3 regions of the Labrys neptuniae genome follow, and region 2 is predicted to be linked to each of the others. Evidence: riboswitches for the same ligand, from Rfam matches in the RefSeq annotation. Region 2 holds a riboswitch; each other region holds the start of a gene.
The links. Region 2 has a riboswitch for cobalamin ahead of ABXS05_RS33075 (ribonucleoside-diphosphate reductase subunit alpha). Riboswitches for the same ligand answer to the same signal wherever they lie in the genome.
Positions count from the first base shown of each region.

Region 1: linked by a shared signal. The riboswitch ahead of bluB (5,6-dimethylbenzimidazole synthase) and the one ahead of ABXS05_RS33075 (ribonucleoside-diphosphate reductase subunit alpha) in region 2 are both predicted to bind cobalamin.
Region 3: linked by a shared signal. The riboswitch ahead of ABXS05_RS28040 (CbtB domain-containing protein) and the one ahead of ABXS05_RS33075 (ribonucleoside-diphosphate reductase subunit alpha) in region 2 are both predicted to bind cobalamin.

Region 1 covers NZ_JBFNQD010000003.1:698,152-704,153, reverse strand. Annotated here, with positions in the region: gene ABXS05_RS13965 (ABC transporter permease) at 1-225, opposite strand, end outside; gene ABXS05_RS13960 (ATP-binding cassette domain-containing protein) at 222-1,037, opposite strand; gene ABXS05_RS13955 (ABC transporter substrate-binding protein) at 1,322-2,263, opposite strand; gene ABXS05_RS13950 (cupin domain-containing protein) at 2,557-3,177, opposite strand; cobalamin riboswitch at 3,315-3,495, shown strand; gene bluB (5,6-dimethylbenzimidazole synthase) at 3,539-4,276, shown strand; gene ABXS05_RS13940 (TerB family tellurite resistance protein) at 4,324-4,959, shown strand; gene ABXS05_RS13935 (hypothetical protein) at 4,952-6,002, opposite strand, start outside.
Region 2 covers NZ_JBFNQD010000027.1:2,781-8,782, reverse strand. Annotated here, with positions in the region: gene ABXS05_RS33075 (ribonucleoside-diphosphate reductase subunit alpha) at 200-3,112, opposite strand; cobalamin riboswitch at 3,221-3,439, opposite strand; gene metE (5-methyltetrahydropteroyltriglutamate--homocysteine S-methyltransferase) at 3,542-5,911, opposite strand.
Region 3 covers NZ_JBFNQD010000014.1:68,446-74,447, forward strand. Annotated here, with positions in the region: gene ABXS05_RS28030 (J domain-containing protein) at 1-483, opposite strand, end outside; gene ABXS05_RS28035 (CbtA family protein) at 954-1,724, opposite strand; gene ABXS05_RS28040 (CbtB domain-containing protein) at 1,743-1,955, opposite strand; cobalamin riboswitch at 1,986-2,132, opposite strand; gene ABXS05_RS28045 (histidine phosphatase family protein) at 2,170-2,724, shown strand; gene ABXS05_RS28050 (UDP-glucose dehydrogenase family protein) at 2,842-4,158, shown strand; gene ABXS05_RS28055 (efflux RND transporter periplasmic adaptor subunit) at 4,602-5,768, shown strand; gene ABXS05_RS28060 (efflux RND transporter permease subunit) at 5,784-6,002, shown strand, end outside.

The DNA of each region.
Region 1 (6,002 bases), on a different contig from region 2:
GAAGGTCATCGCGGCCGCCACGATCAGCAGCGGTGCCGACTGGCGCACGATGTTGAGGAGGTTGGGGGCGGTGAGGAAGGCCTCGGTCCAGATCGAGAAGACCAGGCAGACGAAAATGAAGAACAGCGCGATCGAGATGATGCTGCCGTTCGCCATCGCCTTGTCGCGCCAGCGGGCCTTGTGGACGCGCGGGCGATGGGCGGGCGTGGTGGATGAGGCCGTCATGCGCGAGCTCCGTTGTCCTTGGAGGCGTTGTCCTTGGGGGCTCCGGCGGAGCGGGCGTTGAATTTGCGGCCGACGATGAGGTTGACCACCTCCTCGATATTGGTGTCCTCGATCCGGCGCTCGGCGACGTTGCGGCCCTCATACATCACCTGGATGCGGTCGCAGACGAGGAAGAGGTCCTGCAGGCGGTGGGTGATCAGGATCACGCTGACGCCGCGGGCGCTGACGGTGCGGATCAGCTCGAGCACCGCCTCGACTTCGGCGACGGCCAAGGCGGCCGTAGGCTCGTCCATGATCAGCACGGAGGGGTTGAAGGAAGCCGCGCGACCGATGGCGATCGACTGGCGCTGGCCGCCGGAGAGGTTCTCGACCTTCAGCCTGGTATCGGCGATGACGATGCCGAGCTTGTCGAGCATGTCGCGGGCCTGCCCATGCATGCGGCGCTGATCGAGGAAGGGCACGCCGAGGATACGGTGCCGAGGCTCGCGGCCGAGGAAGAGATTGCCGGCAACGTCGACGCTGTCGCACAGCGAAAGGTCCTGATAGACCATCTCCACCCGCGCGGCGCGGGCATCGGCGGGGGAGGCGAAGGATTGTACCTTGCCGTCGATCTCGATCGTGCCGGAGTCGGGGATCACGGCGCCCGAGAGCACCTTGCTCAGGGTCGACTTGCCGGCACCGTTGTCGCCGACCAGTCCCAGCACCTCGCCGGGCCTGAGCATCAGCGATACGTCGTCCAGGGTCTGGATCGTGTTGTATCGCTTGGAGATACCGGTCATCTTGACGCGGTAGGGTTCGCCACTGTCCATCATGGTTCCGCCTGGCAATGAAAAGTCTGTCCCGAGGCTTCGGGAATGAGACTTCACAAATCTCGAAAGCTCGCGCTGCCCCTCACCTTACCTCTCCCCGTAAGAACGGGGCGAGGGGGCGCAAGCGTTGTGATCGATTCTTGAGCCCTGTCATCTCGCCCAACGGTTGGGCGAGATGAGATCTTTTCGGTATGAAATGCGCGATCGAAGTCCCCTCGCCCCGTTCTTACGGGGAGAGGTAAGGTGAGGGGCAGCGCGACCTTAATCAGGAAATCGCCGTCGGCCCGTTACTTGAACATGCCCCGGAACTTGTCGACGTTCTCCTTGGTGACGATCGTCACGGGAACGTTGATGATCGGCTCGATCTTCTCGCCCTTCTTGAGCTTGGTCAGGGCTTCCACCGCAGCCTTGCCTTCGCCGGCCGGGTCCTGTTGGATCACGCCGGTCACCCAGCCCTGGTCGATGCCTTCGATGGCCTGCTTGGTCAGGTCCCAGCCGAAGACCTTGACGCCGTCGGTGCGCCCCTGGCTGGTCACGGCGGAGACGGTGCCGAGCAGGGCGGGCTCGCCGGTGGCGTAGAGCGTGGTCATGTCGGGGTTGGCCGTCATCAGGTTCTCGGCGGCACTCAGCGCCACGTCCTGCACGTTCTGGCCGTCGACGGTGTCGAGGAAGGTGACCTTGAGGCCGCTGGCCGTCACCGCCTTCTTGAAGCCGTCCAGCCGCTGGTTCTGGATATAGGAATTGAGGGCGCCGACCACGCCGATCTTGGCGGTGCCATTCAGCTTGGCCTTGACGTAGTCGGCATAGAACTTGCCGATGTCCTCGCCCGCCTTGAGATTGTCGACGCCGACGAAGGAGACATTGTCGCCGTCGGGAATCTGGGCATCGATGGCGATGACGGGGATGCCGGCCTTCTTGGCGGCGGTGATGGCGGGCTTCACGCCATTGACGTCGATGGCGATCAGGATGATGCCGTCGACCTTCTGGGTGATGTAGTTCTCGATCGCGTCGTTCTGGGCGCTTGGAACATTGTTGGCGTTGAAGATGACGAGCTTGGCGCCGGCCGCCTTGGCGGCGGCTTCAGCGCCTTCGTTGATCTGGTTGAAGAACAGGGCCTGCTGGTTGATGGTGACCAGGGCGAAAGTGTCGGCCGAAGCGGACACCGATCCGAGGGACAGCGCCAGGGCTGCCGCCGCCGCGCAGCCGGCGAGATATTTTGAAAGCCGCATTTCAATTCCCTTCATGGATGGCCCGTGCCGGGCTCATTCTCAGTTCTGACATCCGCATCATTCAAGAGACTTGAATTCATGTCAAGTTACTTGAATGACGGTTTGAGGGATTCTTGAAAAGCCGACGGCACAGAGCCTGGAGAAGAAGTGCTTATGTCATCCCCGGCGGGACCAAAGGCCCCGGGAAGGGGATCCAGGGCCAGGGGCTCCATTTTTGCCCCTGGATTCTCTTCCCGCCGCCTTCGGCGGCGCCGGGAATGGCAGAGGTGTTTTATTGGCTCCTCGAGGTTTCCTCAGAAGGTGGCGGGCGTGTTGACCCAGAAGATGCTGGCGCGCTCGGTTCCGGTGTTGCGATACCAGTGCGGCAGTTCGGACTTGAACACGAAGGTATCGCCGACGGAGAGCTTGAAGGTGCGCTCGCCGACCATCAGCTCCACGGTTCCGGCCAGCACATAGCCGACTTCCTCCCCCTGGTGCTGGATCGGTCCGGCGCTCTCGCCGCCGGCCTCGATATGGTGGATGTTGCACTGGAGAAGATGGCCGGGCGAATAGGGGATCACCCGTTCCAGCGAAATGCCTTCGCCGCGCCGGAGCGGGTCCAGCGAGATCAGCGGGCGCGTGCCGGCGCGAAAGACGATGCCCTCCTCGCTGTCTGATTCCTCGAACATCCAGCCGATATTGGTACCGAGCACCTCGACCAGGCGATGCAGCATGGGCAGGGAGGGGGAGGCCTTGCCGTTCTCGATCTTGGACAGCAGGCTTTCCGAGCACTCCGCGGCCGTGGCCAGGGCCTTCAGCGTCAAGCCCCTCGTCTGCCGGGCTAGGCGAAGGCGGGTGCCGAGCCGCACGGGATTGGCCTGTTCCAGGGGATCGGGCTGATCGCCGGCGCGCCGTTTGAGATCGATTTTGTTCATTTCGCGATTGCCAGGATGCGTCATTGCCCGAAAGCCTAGCCGACGATTCTAGGCCACAAGCCTGCACCCTGTCCACTTCGCCGCCGGCAGCTCGGCATCAGCGCCCCAAACGGCTGGGCAGCCGGCACCTCCCATGCTACACCCGCAAGACCTTCGGTGCCCGCTTGCGGGAGAATCGGGAACGCGGTTTGAAGCCGCGACGTGCCCAACGCTGTAAGGGGGACTATCCGGGCAGGTTTCAGGCCACTCGCTCTGCGGGGAAGGCGTCCGGATGGGTGGATCCCGAGTCAGAAGACCGGCCGGAGGCGATAGATCGGCGTGCGCGGACGGCGCGGCGATTGCCATCGCAAGGGGAATGACGATGGACCCATCCAACGAGGCGCTCGCGCCCTCGGGGCCGTTTTCGCCGGCCGAACGTGAAGCCGTCTATCGCGCTATCTTCACCCGGCGGGACGTTCGCAGCCAGTTCAGCCCGCAGCCTGTGCCTGATGATGTCCTCGCCCGCATCCTCACGGCCGGGCATCACGCGCCCTCGGTCGGCTTCATGCAGCCCTGGAGTTTTCTCGTGCTGCGCTGCCCCGAAACCCGGCGCAAGGTGCAGGCTCTCTTCGAGGAAGCCAATGCCGAGGCCGTGGCAATGTTCCCGCCCGAGAAGCAGGCGCAATATCGCGCGCTGAAGCTGGAAGGCATCGTCGATGCCCCGGTCAATCTGTGCATCACCTGCGATCCCGACCGCGCCGGCCCGGTGGTGCTTGGCCGCACCCATGACATGGCGATGGACCGCTATTCCACCGTCTGCGCGGTGCAGAATATCTGGCTGGCTGCACGGGCCGAGGGGGTCGGGGTCGGCTGGGTCAGTATCGTCGATCCGGCGCGCCTGCGTGAGGCGCTGGGCATTCCCGAGCGGGTGGTTCCGGTTGCCTATCTGTGCCTGGGCTATGTGCACGAAGCCTATGCCCGGCCCGAACTGGAGGTGAAGGGCTGGCGCCAGCGCCTGCCGCCGGAGGCTGTGCTGAGCTTCGACGGCTGGGACGGCCGGCAGCCCGGCCATCCCTTGCTCGCCGCCATGCGGGCCGCTATGGGAGATGCAGGTTCATAGGATGGCTGGCGCAGGATGCGCACTGTCCCGATCGGATGAGACGGCCGATGGATTTCCTGCGTAAGAATGCGATCTGGATCATTGCTCTGCTGATCACCAGCCTGGTCTTGCTGGAGGGGCCGAGGGCGATCCTGATCGGAGCGTTCGTGGCCGCCGTCGTCGGCCTGTTCTGGCTGTTGCGCGGCAAGGCCCGCAAGCCGGCGGCAGCACGCCGGCTCGAGGCCGTGCCGAAGGTGGTTCCCCTCCCGCTCGACCGGGGTGCCGACACGGTCCGGCCTCAGGCGCTGGAGCGTGTCTCGCTCAAGGCCATCGATGATCCCAGGCTCGCTGCCGTCGTCCTGATGATCCAGCTCGTCCGCACCAATGGGTTGCTGACCCGGGCCGAACGGGACACCATCCTCGCCCTGATGAGCGACCCGCTCGGGATCGGCGACCGCGAGCGTATCTATGAGCAGGCCTTGCAATTGACGGATCGCGGCCGGGTGTTAACGCCGGTTGCCGAGGAATTGGTGCCGCTTTTCCGCGCCCGCCTGTCTTTGCCCGAGCGCCAGCAGCTCATCGACATGCTGACCGAGGTCGCCAATGCCTATGGTGAGGCCAGCGATTTGCAGCGCGAGGCGATCGTTCGCCTGAAGCGGCACCTGCTCACGCCGGATGCCGCAGCCGGGCGCTCGCTCAATTGAAATAGAAGGCGTAGCTCGCGACGTCGCCGCCGAAGATGCGCGTGGCCTGTCCCCAGGCCTCGGCGTCCATCACCTTGCCATTGTCGAGGTAGGGCAGGGCCCCCGGGCCGGTGATCCACAGCACCAGGTCGAAGTTGCCGGGCTGCTCGAACACCCTGGCGAGATTGATGCCCTTGGCAAAGCGCCAATGCGGCATCAAAAGCTTGCCGTCCAGCACCTCGTCGACCTGCCCGAGCAGCGCGAGCCACGAGTCGATGCGCTCCTGCGTCACTTCGAGGGAGGGGAGCACGCCGCTCTTCTGCCGTGGGCCGGGAAGCCATTCGTGGTCGTCGTCGGTTTCCTTGGCGATCAGTCCCCAGGTCTCACGATTGAGCCGGATCACCGTCTTGAAATGGCCGCGCACTTCCAGCCACATCGCCTTGTCGGCCACCGGCCAGTCTATGGTGTGTACCAGGCTGATCAGGTCGGCGATGGCATCGGTATCGCGCTTGCTGGTGCCGAACAGGGTCATGCCCAGTCCGTCGTCACCATCGACGCCATTGGCCTTGGCAAGGCCGCTGACGGCGCGCGGAAACAGGCTGCCGAAGCCGGCGTCCCAGCTGCGCGACATGTCGTGTGACAAGAGGGTCTTGGTCAGGGCCATCAGGAAGTTGCAATAGCCGCGCAGCCATTTGGCGTCGGCCGTGTCGAAGGCGACGATGAAGGGTTTGGGCTTGCCGGCATCGTCGAGGTCCGAGATCGCTGCGCCGATATGGTCGCGTTCGTCGATGGTGCCGTCGCCGTTCCAGTCGAAACGGGTGACGGAGAGATCGACCGTCAGCTTGGCAGGGCTGTCGCCGACCTCGGCCAGGGTCTGGTCGGCCTTTTCCAGATCGGCCAGGAACGTGGCGAGGATGCCGCGAAAGTCCCGATAGGTGATCGGCTGCGGATCGGGATTGGTGCTGAAGACGGTGCCCGACAGGCCGATCAAGCGCATCGCCGGCATTTCGGTGGCGAAGCCATATTTGTAGAGGGCCTGCGACAGATGTTCGAGCGCGCGGGCG
Region 2 (6,002 bases):
TCGGAGACATTGTCCGGAAGTAACTGAAGCGGCACCTTTGTCATGCCCGGGCTTGACCCGGGCATCCAGGAACCGCACTTCGTCGTCCGGAGGAGGGAACTGGATTGCCGGGTCAAGCCCGGCAATGACAAAGGTCGAGCCAATTCGAGGCACTTATTGGCGGACGAACTCTTGGAGCGCATTCCACCCTGTTCTCGGCTCACTGGCACGCCTCGCAATCGGGATCGTGGATGGAGCAGGCCTTGCCCCAGGCTTCCGATGCAGCCAGGTCCGGCTGAGCCTCGATCAGGATCGGCGCGGCCGCCTGCGGCACCGTGGCGGAGACGGCGTTGAGCTTGCCGTCGGTGCCCTTCAGCGTCGATTTCTCGACATGGGTGGCCGAGCGCGAGCGCAGGTAATAGGTCGTCTTCAGGCCACGCTTCCAGGCCAGGCGGTAGAGCGTGTCGAGCTTCTTGCCGGAGGGATTGGCAATGTAGAGGTTGAGCGACTGGGCTTGGTCGATCCATTTCTGCCGCCGCGCCGCGGCTTCGATCAGCCAGGCCGTGTCGATCTCGAAAGCGGTGGCATAGAGAGCCTTCAGATCCTCGGGGATGCGATCGATCTGTCCGAGCGAGCCATCGAAATATTTGAGATCGGAAATCATGACCTCGTCCCACAGGCCGCGCGTCTTGAGATCGCGGACCAGGGCCGAGGTCACCACCGTGAAATCCCCCGACATGTTCGATTTGACGAAGAGGTTCTGATAGGCCGGCTCGATCGATTGCGAGACGCCGCAGATGTTGGAGATCGTCGCCGTCGGCGCGATCGCCATGGTGTTGGAATTGCGCATGCCGACCGTCTTCACGCGCTGGCGCAACGCGTCCCAGGCCAGGGTGGAGCTCACGTCGAAGCTTGCGCCCTGGCGCGTTTCGGCCAGCAGGCCCACCGAGTCGATCGGCAGGATGCCCTGCGACCACAGCGAGCCCTCGAAGCTGGGATAGCGACCGCGCTCGGCCGCCAGATCCGTCGAGGCCGAGATGGCGTGGAAGGATACGGCTTCCATGCTCTCGTCGGCGAACCGCACGGCGGCTTCGGAGGCGTAGGGCAGGCGCAGGGTCTGCAGCGCATCCTGGAAGCCCATGATGCCCAAGCCGACGGGCCGGTGCCTGAGGTTGGAGCGCCGTGCCTCGGGAATGGTGTAGAAATTGATGTCGATGACGTTGTCGAGCATGCGCATCGCCGTCGTCACCGTCGCCCTGAGCTTGTCGAACATCAGGCCCCTGGCATCGACATGGGCAGCGAGGTTGACCGAGCCGAGATTGCACACGGCAACCTCGTCATGGGAGGTGTTCAGCGTGATCTCGGTGCACAGGTTCGAGGAGTGCACCACCCCGACGTGACGCTGGGGCGAGCGGATATTGCAGGGATCCTTGAAGGTGATCCAGGGATGCCCGGTCTCGAACAGCATGGTCAGCATCTTGCGCCATAGATCCTGGGCACGGACCTGCCTGGAGACCTTCAGCTCGCCGCGCGCGGCGCGTGCCTCATGCGCCTCATAGGCGGCCTTGAAGGCGGGGCCGTAGAGATCGTGCAGATCCGGCGTTTCGTCCGGTGAGAACAGGGTCCAGGGGCCATCCTGCTCCACACGTTCCATGAACAGATCCGGCACCCAGTTGGCGGTGTTCATGTCGTGGGTGCGGCGGCGGTCGTCACCCGTGTTCTTGCGCAGATCGAGGAACTCCTCGATGTCGACATGCCAGGTCTCTAGATAGGCGCAGACCGCGCCCTTGCGCTTGCCGCCCTGGTTGACGGCGATGGCGGTATCGTTGGCGACCTTGAGGAAGGGCACCACGCCCTGGCTTTCGCCATTGGTGCCTTTGATATGGGCGCCGAGCCCACGCACATTGCTCCAGTCATTGCCGAGGCCACCGGAATATTTGGCGAGCAGCGCGTTGTCCTTCACCGCCTTGAAGATGCCTTCGAGGTCGTCGGACACGGTGGTCAGGAAGCAGGAGGAGAGCTGGGCGCGCAGCGTTCCGGAATTGAACAGGGTGGGCGTCGAGGCCATGAAGTCGAAGGAGGACAGAAGATCGTAAAACTCGATGGCGCGGGCTTCCCGGTCGATCTCGCGTAGGGCCAGGCCCATGGCCACGCGCATGAAGAAGGCCTGCGGCAGCTCGAAGCGCGTGCCCCGCACATGCAGGAAGTAACGGTCGTAAAGGGTCTGCAGGCCGAGATAGTCGAACTGCAAGTCGCGCTCGGGCTTGAGGGAGGCTGCAAGGCGGGCGAGGTCGAAGCGACCGAGTTCCGGATCGAGCAGTTCGTTGGCGATGCCGACACGGACATAATCGTGGAAATATTCGGCATAGCGGCTCGCCATCTCGGCCTGCGTCGCCTGGTCGGGACGGCCCGCGACGAAACTGAGGGCTTCGCGGCGCAGCTTGTCGTTGAGCAGCCGGGCGCTGACCTTGGCATAATCGGGTTCGGTCTCGATCAGGGTGCGGGCGGCGAGGATCGGCGCCAGCGCCAGTTCGTCCTGGCTGATGCCGTCATAGAGGTTGCGCTGCGTCTCGTTCAGCACCGTTTCGGCGTTGGTGTCGGCAAGGCCTGCACAGGCTTCGAGCACCAGGGCGGCGAGGCGCGCGTGGTCGAGCGGCAGCAGGGAACCCTCCGCCGTCTTCATGCGCAAAGCAGGGGTAGTGCCGGCCTGTGCCTCCGCCTTGGCGGCGCGCTCCAGGGCTCGTTCCTGGGCGTGCTGTTCGCGATAGAGCACATAGGCGCGCGCCACCTTGGGGTGCTCGCCGCGCATCAAAGCGAGTTCCACCTGGTCCTGGATATCCTCGATATGGAAGGTTCGGCCGGTGTCGGCACGGCGGGTCAGGCCGGCAACGATCTGGGCGGTGAGGTCGGCGACGATGTCATGCACTCGGCGCGAGGCGGCGGCCGAATGGCCTTCGACGGCGAGAAAGACCTTGGTCAGGGCCACCGAAATCTTGGAGGCATCGAAAGGCGTGACGCTGCCATTGCGGCGGATGACCTGGTAGCCCGGTTCCGAGGCCGGCTTCGCCCTGTCGGCGCCGGCAGCCGGAAAAGGCGTCTTTGTGGTCGTGGCAGTTTCGAGATCAAGAGACATTCGGCAAACCCCAATATGTTGGAGGCTTGGGCCGAGGAGCGCATTCCGCGCCGACGCAGGATGATGCGCCGCGAGCAAGGCGATCCGTCGGGGCACCCCGCCCGAGGAAACGATACGCATCCACAGGCAGGTCTCCTGGCTCGCGGGTCGTTGCGGACTGCCTGCCTTCCCGGGGAGGGCGGGGTAAACCCACCTCTCGGCCAGTGGCCAATCGACAGCCGCTCTCCGCTTACAGTTGCGGGGGCAGCCCCGGCTTTGCCCTAAGGCCTACCGGATTCCCTCTTAGCGCCGGAGGCGAATCCGGCGACCTGTGAATACCGTATCTAGTATGCTTTGGTGTCTATGTGTCAATAGATGGTGTGTATCGCCCTTTTGTTCAATGGGGACAGAGGATGCCGGGGCACAAAATTCATGCCCCGGCATACTTTTTCAGGCGGATGTCGCCACTCTCGCTGGAGCGATCTCTTCACGAAGTATACGGGCGGCGGCAACCATGTTGACGAGGGCGGGGCGGACTTCGTCCCAGCCACGGGTTTTCAGGCCGCAATCGGGGTTGACCCAGAGCTGGTCGCCGGCGATCCGCTCCTGCGCCCTGGCGAGGAGGTCGCGCATTTCAGCCACGGTGGGGCAGCGGGGCGAGTGGATGTCGTAGACGCCGGGCCCTATCTCATTGGGGTAGCGATAGGCTCGGAACGCATCGAGCAGCTCCATTCTGGACCGGGCAGTCTCGATCGAGATCACGTCCGCGTCCAGGCCGCCAATGGCATGGATGATGTCGTTGAATTCCGAATAGCACATATGGGTATGGATCTGCGTGGCATCGTCGACCCCCGAGGCGGCGAGACGGAAACAGGCGACGGCCCAGGCGAGATAGGCCTCCTTTTCGGCGTGCCTGAGCGGCAGGCCTTCGCGAATGGCCGGCTCGTCGATCTGGATGATGCGGATACCGGCCCGTTCCAGATCGCCGACCTCGTCGCGCAAGGCGAGGGCGATCTGCCGGCAGACCTGCTCGCGCTCGAGGTCGTCCCGCACGAAGGACCATTGCAGCATGGTGACCGGTCCGGTCAGCATGCCCTTGACCGGGCGCTTGGTCAGGGATTGTGCGAAGCGGGCCCATTCCACCGTCATGGCCCGAGGACGCGAGACATCGCCATAGATGATCGGCGGGCGCACGCAGCGCGAGCCATAGCTCTGGACCCAGCCATGTCGGGTGAAGGCGTAGCCGGCCAGTTGCTCGCCGAAATACTGCACCATGTCGTTGCGTTCGAATTCGCCATGCACCAGCACGTCGAGGCCGATCTTCTCCTGCCAGGCGATTGCCTGCCTGGTCTCCTCGCGCAGGAAGTCGTAATAATCGGCATCGCCGATCAGGCCCTTGGCATGGTCGGCGCGCGCTTTGCGCACGGCGCCGGTCTGCGGGAAGGAGCCGATGGTCGTGGTGGGGAAGGGCGGCAGACCGAGCCACTCCTGGGCCCGGCGGCGCAGCGGATAGGGATGTTGCCGCTCGCCCATGGCCGGTGTGAGCTCAGCCATTCGGGCAGCGACGCCAGTATCATGTATACGGGCGGATATGCGGCGGGCCGCAGCTGCCGCGTCCGATTGGGCAAGCTCATCAGCGACGGCCCGCCGCCCGTCGACCAGGGCTGTCGACAAGGTTTTCAGCTCGCCGATCTTCTGGACGGCGAAGGCCAGCCAGCTGCGAAGTTCGGGATCGAACGCGCTCTCGGCCTCGATATCGTAGGGAACGTGGAGCAGGGAACAGCTCGGGGCGAGGACGACGCGGTTGGGCCTGAGGGCTGCAACTGCCGGCTCGATGCGATCCAGCAAGGCGGTCAGGTCGCTCCGCCAGACATTGCGCCCGTCGATCACGCCCAGCGACAGCACCTTGTCCGCCGGTGCCCGTTCGACCGCCTGTCGCAACTGCGCGGGCGCCCTGACGAGATCGAGATGCAGGCCGGCGCTGGGCAGGCCGAGTGCCAAGTCGAGATTGTCGCCGAGGCCGCCGAAATAGGTCGCGATCATAATCTTCAGATCGGAGACGGCGCCGGTGAGAACGTCATAGGCGTGGCGCAGCGCCTTTCGCGTCCTTTCGTCGAGATCGAGTACCAGGCAGGGCTCGTCGAACTGCACCCAGTCCGCGCCCTCAGCGGCAAGCCTGCGCAGGATCTCGGCATAGACGGGCAGGAGCCCTGGCAAAAGGGCGAGAGGATCGAGGTCCGTATCCTTGCTCTTGCCGAGCAGCAGATAGGTCACCGGCCCGATCAGCACGGGATGGGTGTGGAAGCCGAGCGCTGCGGCCTCCCTGAATTCGTCGATGGGCTTGGCCGAGGCCAGTTCGAAGGCCTGGCCGCGACGGAATTCGGGGACCATGTAGTGATAGTTGGTGTCGAACCATTTGGTCATCTCGAGAGCGGGGACACCGCCGCCATGGCCGCCATGGCTGCAGCCCGCATGGTCGCGATCGTCATGGCCACGATCGTTACGGCCCTGGCTGCCGCGCGCCATGGCGAAATAGGTCGAAAGCGGAACGGGGCCGCCTTCCCAGCCATAGTGGCGGGGAATGACGCCGGCCGTCGCACTCATGTCGAGAACCTGGTCGTAGAGCGAAAAGTCGTTGGAGGGGATATGGGTGACGCCGAGGAGGCTCTGCCGGGCCCAGTTGCTGGCGCGCAGCTGGGCTGCCGTCGAGAGCAGGGCGGTTTCGTCCTGCTTTCCGGCCCAGAAGGCCTCCAGGGCCGTCTTGAGTTCGCGGCGTGGGCCGATGCGTGGCGTGCCGAGCGTCGAAATGGGAATGGACATGCGTGTCTCCGGCCGGTGACCTTTGCGGTCCCGGTTCGCGATGAGTGAATGGGTCGAGGCGGAGAGGCGGCGTGCGGTCAGGGCACGCCGC
Region 3 (6,002 bases), on a different contig from region 2:
CTTGTAGCGCGCCTTGATTTCCGGGCCGCTGGCCGTTTCCGGCAGATCGAGCGCGTCGAGGGCCTTGCGCTCCAGCAATTTCAGCCGCCGTCTCTCGGGTTCGGGCGTCCCTTGCGGGCGGCGGAAGCCGTGATCCTCGTCGAAGAAACCGAAGCCGTCATGGATCTCGGGGCCGGGTTGCGGCCCTTCGCCGCGCTTCTTGGCCCAGGGATTGACCCCCATCGTCCAGGTCGGGCGATGGCCGGTGGCGGCATCGCGCTGATAGGCGCTCACCGAGTCGTCCGGCAGGCCGGCGAAATAATTGTAGGTCTTGTTGTAGTCGCGCACATGTTCCAGGCAGAAATGCCAGAACTGGCCTTCGCGGTTGCGCCCCTTGGGCGCGCGAAATTCGCCGGCGTTCCTACAACCGGCATGTTCGCATAGCCGTACGCTCGCCGGCTGGACCTCTTCGGCCCTTGGGCGCACCCGGATGCGATCAAACAAGGGCGAGTCCAGATCCATAATGACACACTATGCGAGGGTGAACACAAATGGGCAAGCGCGAGCTTGGACGCAAGAGCGTTTTGTAACTTGAACGAAGCACATCAAATCGCAAAAACGCTTCAGCCAATCCATGGGAATGGCTTGGAGCCAGAAAGCGAAAGCAACCAAGCATTCATAGCTGAGCACGCTTTGCCCTGGGGTTAATCGAGGCGAAATGCCGCTGCAGAATTTGAAATATGGGGTCCGCTGACCCGAAAAAGAAAGAGGCCGCCCAAATGGCGGCCCAAGTCTTAGGGAGGAAACGCCCAAGGAGGGCAGTGGGGGAGCGCAAAGGCGCATCCGCCACGTCCCTAAAGTGATCCTCATCGGTTCATTTCGCAAGTGCGAAATGAAATAAATTTTGAAAACCGGCCTGAAATCGGGCCAGTGTTGTAAAAATGCGACGTTTGACGCGGTTGACCGGCCTCTTTTCAGTGGCGAGCGGGGGCCTGCAGCAGTTTCTGTGCTGCAATGCCGAAGGCGATCCCCAGCGTTGCCCAAAGCACGGCATGGATGCCGAGTGAGGCGATACGGAACTTCCACAACACCGTGGCCGAAAAATCAGCCGGGATGTCGTTGACCGTCGGCAAGATCTCCATGGCCACCACCATCACCACCAGATAGGCTGCCACCCCCACGAGGTTGGCGTTCCAGCGGCCGAGGCTGGCGGCGAGCCGGTTCGCGGTGCCCAGCGCCGCCGCCATCGTCACGAGGGACAGCAGGATCAAGCCGAAATAGAAGGCGGTGCGCAGGCCGATCGTGTCGGGATTGCCGACGGCCGGTGGATTGGCGGGATATTTGATCTGCGGCACCACCATGATGGCGGCGAAGCCGATGACGGCGATCAATCCGGCGGTTGCGCGCGGGCTGAGGCTGCCGATCCGGCCCTGCGCGAAGGCAAAGATCAGGGCGAAGATGCCGCCGAGCGCTGCGCCATAGGCGACCATGCCTGTGACGAGCCCGTAGCTGGCCTGGACCGGCCGGCTGACCGGCTCTTCCTCGTGTTCATGGGCTGCGGTCGTCTGCGCAGCGCCGGGAGCCGGCGCAGCTGTCGGAGCGGGCGCCGGCTCGGATGCGTGGCTTTCCTCGAAAGCGATGGCTGCGTCGACCTGGGGTTCACCGAACACCCAGGCGAAGCCAGACGCAAACAGTCCGGCCAGGATGCCGATCAGCATCCCCCGGATCAAAAGCGATCTAACCATGTCGTGTGTCCAAGCGCCCTAGTGGCAGGGGAAGCCGAGCAGATGGCGAGCGTCATGCACGAATTCGTGGATGTAGACGCCGGGAATCAGCGAGGTTGCGCCCTGTTCGGCGCCGACGAAATAGATGGCGAGCACGGCCAGGAGCACGGTAAAGAGCGCCCAGGGCAGGATCTCGCGGACCGGGATGGCGATCGGCTGCTGGGCGACGGGTGCCAGAGTTGCGGTGGTCATGAAAAGCTCCTTGGGATTACGCGTCCCGTTACGAGTCATGCTGCCTTGGAAGAGGTCTGACTTCCGGATTGACGCCGCAGCGCCGCCGTTCACAGTGGCGCGACCGTGCCGGAATTCCACCGGCTTCCCACCCTTGGCAAAGCTCTTCCATAAGAGCCCAAGTCACGGATATGTCAATATTCCGGAAGCGACTTTATCTTGGGGAAATGCCTTCATGACGCCACGCCTGACCCTGCTGTGCCATGGCGCGACGCCCACACTGCGTGCGGCGGGGTTTCCGCTCGACGAGGCGCTCGACGCAAGGGGGGCACAGGCGGCCCGGGACCTGCAGTGGCGTTTTGCCAAGGCGACCCGCATCCTGAGCAGTCCGGCGCTCAGGGCCCGCCAGACGGCGCAGGCCCTCGGCTTCGAACCCGAGATCAACGAGGCACTGCGCGAATGCGACCATGGCCGCTGGTCGGGGCTTGGCCTGGAGGCGGTGGCCGCCGCCGAGCCCGAAGCGCTTGGGGCGTGGCTGACCGATCCGCAGGCCTGCCCGCATGGCGGAGAGAGCATTGCGGCCCTGATCGCGCGGGTCGGCGCCTGGCTCGATGGCGGGCGGTTCGAGGGCTTCACCCTGGCCGTTACTCATGCCTCGGTGTTGCGCGCGGCGATCATTCATGTCCTCGGCAGCGAGCCTCGTTCCTTCTGGCGCATCGAGGCCGCTCCGCTGGCGCGCGCCGATCTCAGGCCTTCTGCCCGCGGCTGGTCGCTGCGGCTGGAGACATAGAGGCGCTCCGGCTGGGCCTTCCCGCAGTGCTGCTTTTCCTTTTTCGTCATTGGCATGTCGCCGGGCCTTTTGTAGACACGCCTCTGACGGGTTAGTCGCCCAAACAGGATTGATGTCATGCGCGTTGCAATGATCGGTACGGGTTATGTCGGCCTGGTGACGGGGGCGTGCCTCGCCGATTTCGGCCATGTCGTCACCTGCGTCGACAAGGATCCGGCCAAGATCGAGGGCCTGCTGGCCGGCCGCATGCCGATCTACGAGCCGGGCCTGGAGGATCTGGTGGCGCGCAATGTGCGCGAGAAGCGCCTGTCCTTCACCACCGAGCTCGCCCCCGCCGTGCGCGATGCAGCCGTGGTGTTCCTGGCCGTCGGCACGCCCTCGCGCCGCGGCGACGGCCATGCGGACCTGTCCTATGTCTATGGGGCGGTACGCGAGATCGCCGCGGCGGTCGAGGGCTTCACGGTGGTGGTGACCAAGTCGACCGTGCCGGTCGGCACTGGGGACGAGGTCGAGCGGCTGATCCGCGAGGTCCGGCCCGACGCCGATGTCCGCGTGGTCTCAAACCCCGAATTCCTACGCGAAGGGGCGGCGATCGAGGATTTCAAGCGCCCCGACCGCATCGTGGTCGGCACCGAGGACGAACGGGCCAAGGAGGTGATGGCCGAGGTCTATCGCCCGCTCCATCTCAACCAGGGGCCGCTGCTGTTCACGGCCCGGCGCACCTCCGAACTGATCAAATACGCTGCCAACGCCTTCCTGGCGACCAAGGTCACCTTCATCAACGAGATCGCGGATCTGTGCGAGAAGGCCGGCGCCAATGTGCAGGAGGTGGCGCGCGGCATCGGCCTCGATAACCGCATCGGCTCCAAATTCCTGCATGCCGGGCCGGGCTTCGGCGGCTCGTGTTTTCCCAAGGATACGCTGGCACTCCTGCGCACCGGCCAGGAGCATGGCGTGCCCCTGCGCATCGTGGAAGCGGTGGTCGGCGTCAACGATGCCCGCAAGGCGGCGATGGCCCGCCGCGTCATCGCGGCCCTCGACGGCAATATCGCCGGCAAGACGGTGGCCCTGCTCGGCCTTGCCTTCAAGCCGAACACCGACGACATGCGCGACAGCCCCTCGATCCCGATCGTGCTCGCCTTGCAGGACAAGGGAGCCAAGGTTCGTGCCTATGATCCCCAGGCGATGGAGGAGGCCCACAAGGTTCTGAGCGATGTCGACTATCGCTCCAGTGCCTATGACTGTCTCGATGGTGCCGATGTCGCGGTGATCGTCACCGAATGGGACGAGTTCCGGGCGCTCGACCTCGAGCGGGTCAAGAACCTGCTCACGCAGCCGGTGATCGTGGACCTGCGCAACATCTACCGGCTCGAAGACATGAAGCGGCACGGCTTCCGCTATGAGAGCATCGGGCGCGAGGGGACGGCGCCCTGAGCTGACGACATTCCCGCATATTTGCGCAAACCGGCGCAGGCGCGGCGCTGCTGGCTTCAGAAGCCAGCGAGAGGGCCTCGCCTCGTTTCTGAGGTGAAGCCGGCACCGCCGGTTCGCACCGATCGGAATGTAGCCAAGCGGGTGTCAAGCACGGGCGCGAGAAATGACGGTGCTGTTGCGGATTTGCACCAAGTCCCAACTCATGGTTGCAGGGCGCCGATCTTGATTGGATCAAAGCGCTAAGAATTATCATACTATAAGGCTCACACGGCGATTCGACCGCGATTCCGGCCGGTGGAGCGCTGAACAGGATCTCCGACCCTGCCCTGGCGGCGCAGGCTGGGAAATCCTGCAAAATTTCCAGACGCCAGCTCCAGTGCCCGCGACAAGGCCATTAGCCATGCGGGCGGCTTGGCTGAGGCGCGTTGCTTGCGAGGATGTTCATGTCGAGGTTGCGTCGCAGAATGGGTCGGCTGGCCGCCGGCGTGCTGGCATTGGCGGCCTTCGAGGGGACGGGTGCTGCGCTCGCCCAGCAAATGCCGGCCATGCCGGTCACGGTGGCCAACCCGGTCGCCCGCAAGATCACCGAATCGGTCGAATTCACCGGTCGCTTCCAGGCCTGGCCGCAGGTGAACATCACCTCACGCGTCACCGGCTATCTCGACAAGTCGAGCTTCGTGGAAGGTTCCCTCGTCAAGGAGGGCGACGTGCTGTTTGCGATCGATCCGCGCCCGTTCCAGGCCGCAGTCGACCAGGCGGCCGCCCAGGTGAAGATCACACAGACCCGGATCGACCTGACCAAGGCCAATCTGGCGCGTGCTGAAGCCCTGAAGAAGACCGGCAACGTTACCGATGCCACCTACCAGGCCAACCTCCAGGCCTATCAGGAAGCGGCCGCCTCGATCGATTCGGCCAGCGCGGCGCTGGCGACGGCCAAACTCGACCTCAACTACGCCACCATCACCGCCCCAATCTCGGGCAGGATCACCCGCCAGCTCGTCTCGCGCGGCAATCTGGTGGTGGCCAACTCGACCTCGCCGCTGGTTTCGATCGTCGCCGTCGATCCGATCTATTTCTACTTCGACCTCGACGAGGCGAGCTATCTTGCCTATCAGCGGGCCTCCAGGGGCAAGCTGGACACCGGCGGTAAGGATCCCACGCTGAAGGTCGAGATCGGCCTGTCGGACGAGAAGGGGTTCTCCCATAAGGGAACGCTCGATTATCTCGCGCCGCAGGTCGACGCCCAGACCGGGACCGTGACGGCTCGCGCCAAGGTCGCCAATGCCGACGGCTTCCTGGCCCCTGGCCTGTTCGGGCGCATCCGCATCACCATCGGCGAGCCCTATGAGGCGCTGGTCGTGCCGGATGTTGCGGTAAGTCAGTCGGCACAGGGGCGCACCGTCATCGTGGTCGGCGCCGACAAGATCGCCAACCCGCGCGTGGTGGAACTAGGGCCGAAATTCGGCTCGTTCCGCGTGATCAAGTCGGGTCTCAAGCCCGAGGACCAGGTTCTGATCAACGGCCAGATGCGCGCCCGCCCGGGTGGCGAGGTCGTGCCGCAACCCACCAAGCTGGACGTGCCGGAAACGCTCGTTCCCGACCCGAACTGATCGGGAGCGCAGCCCATGAAATTCGGCCATTTCTTCGTCGACCGCCCGATCTTTGCCGCCGTCGTCTCGATCGTCACGGTGGTGATCGGGCTCGTTTCCTATGTCGGCCTGCCGATCGCCCAGTTCCCGCAGATCGCCCCGCCGACGGTGGTGATCAACGCCACCTATCCCGGCGCCAACGCCCAGACCATCGCCGAGACGGTGGCGGCGCCGTTGGAGCAGTCGATCAACGGC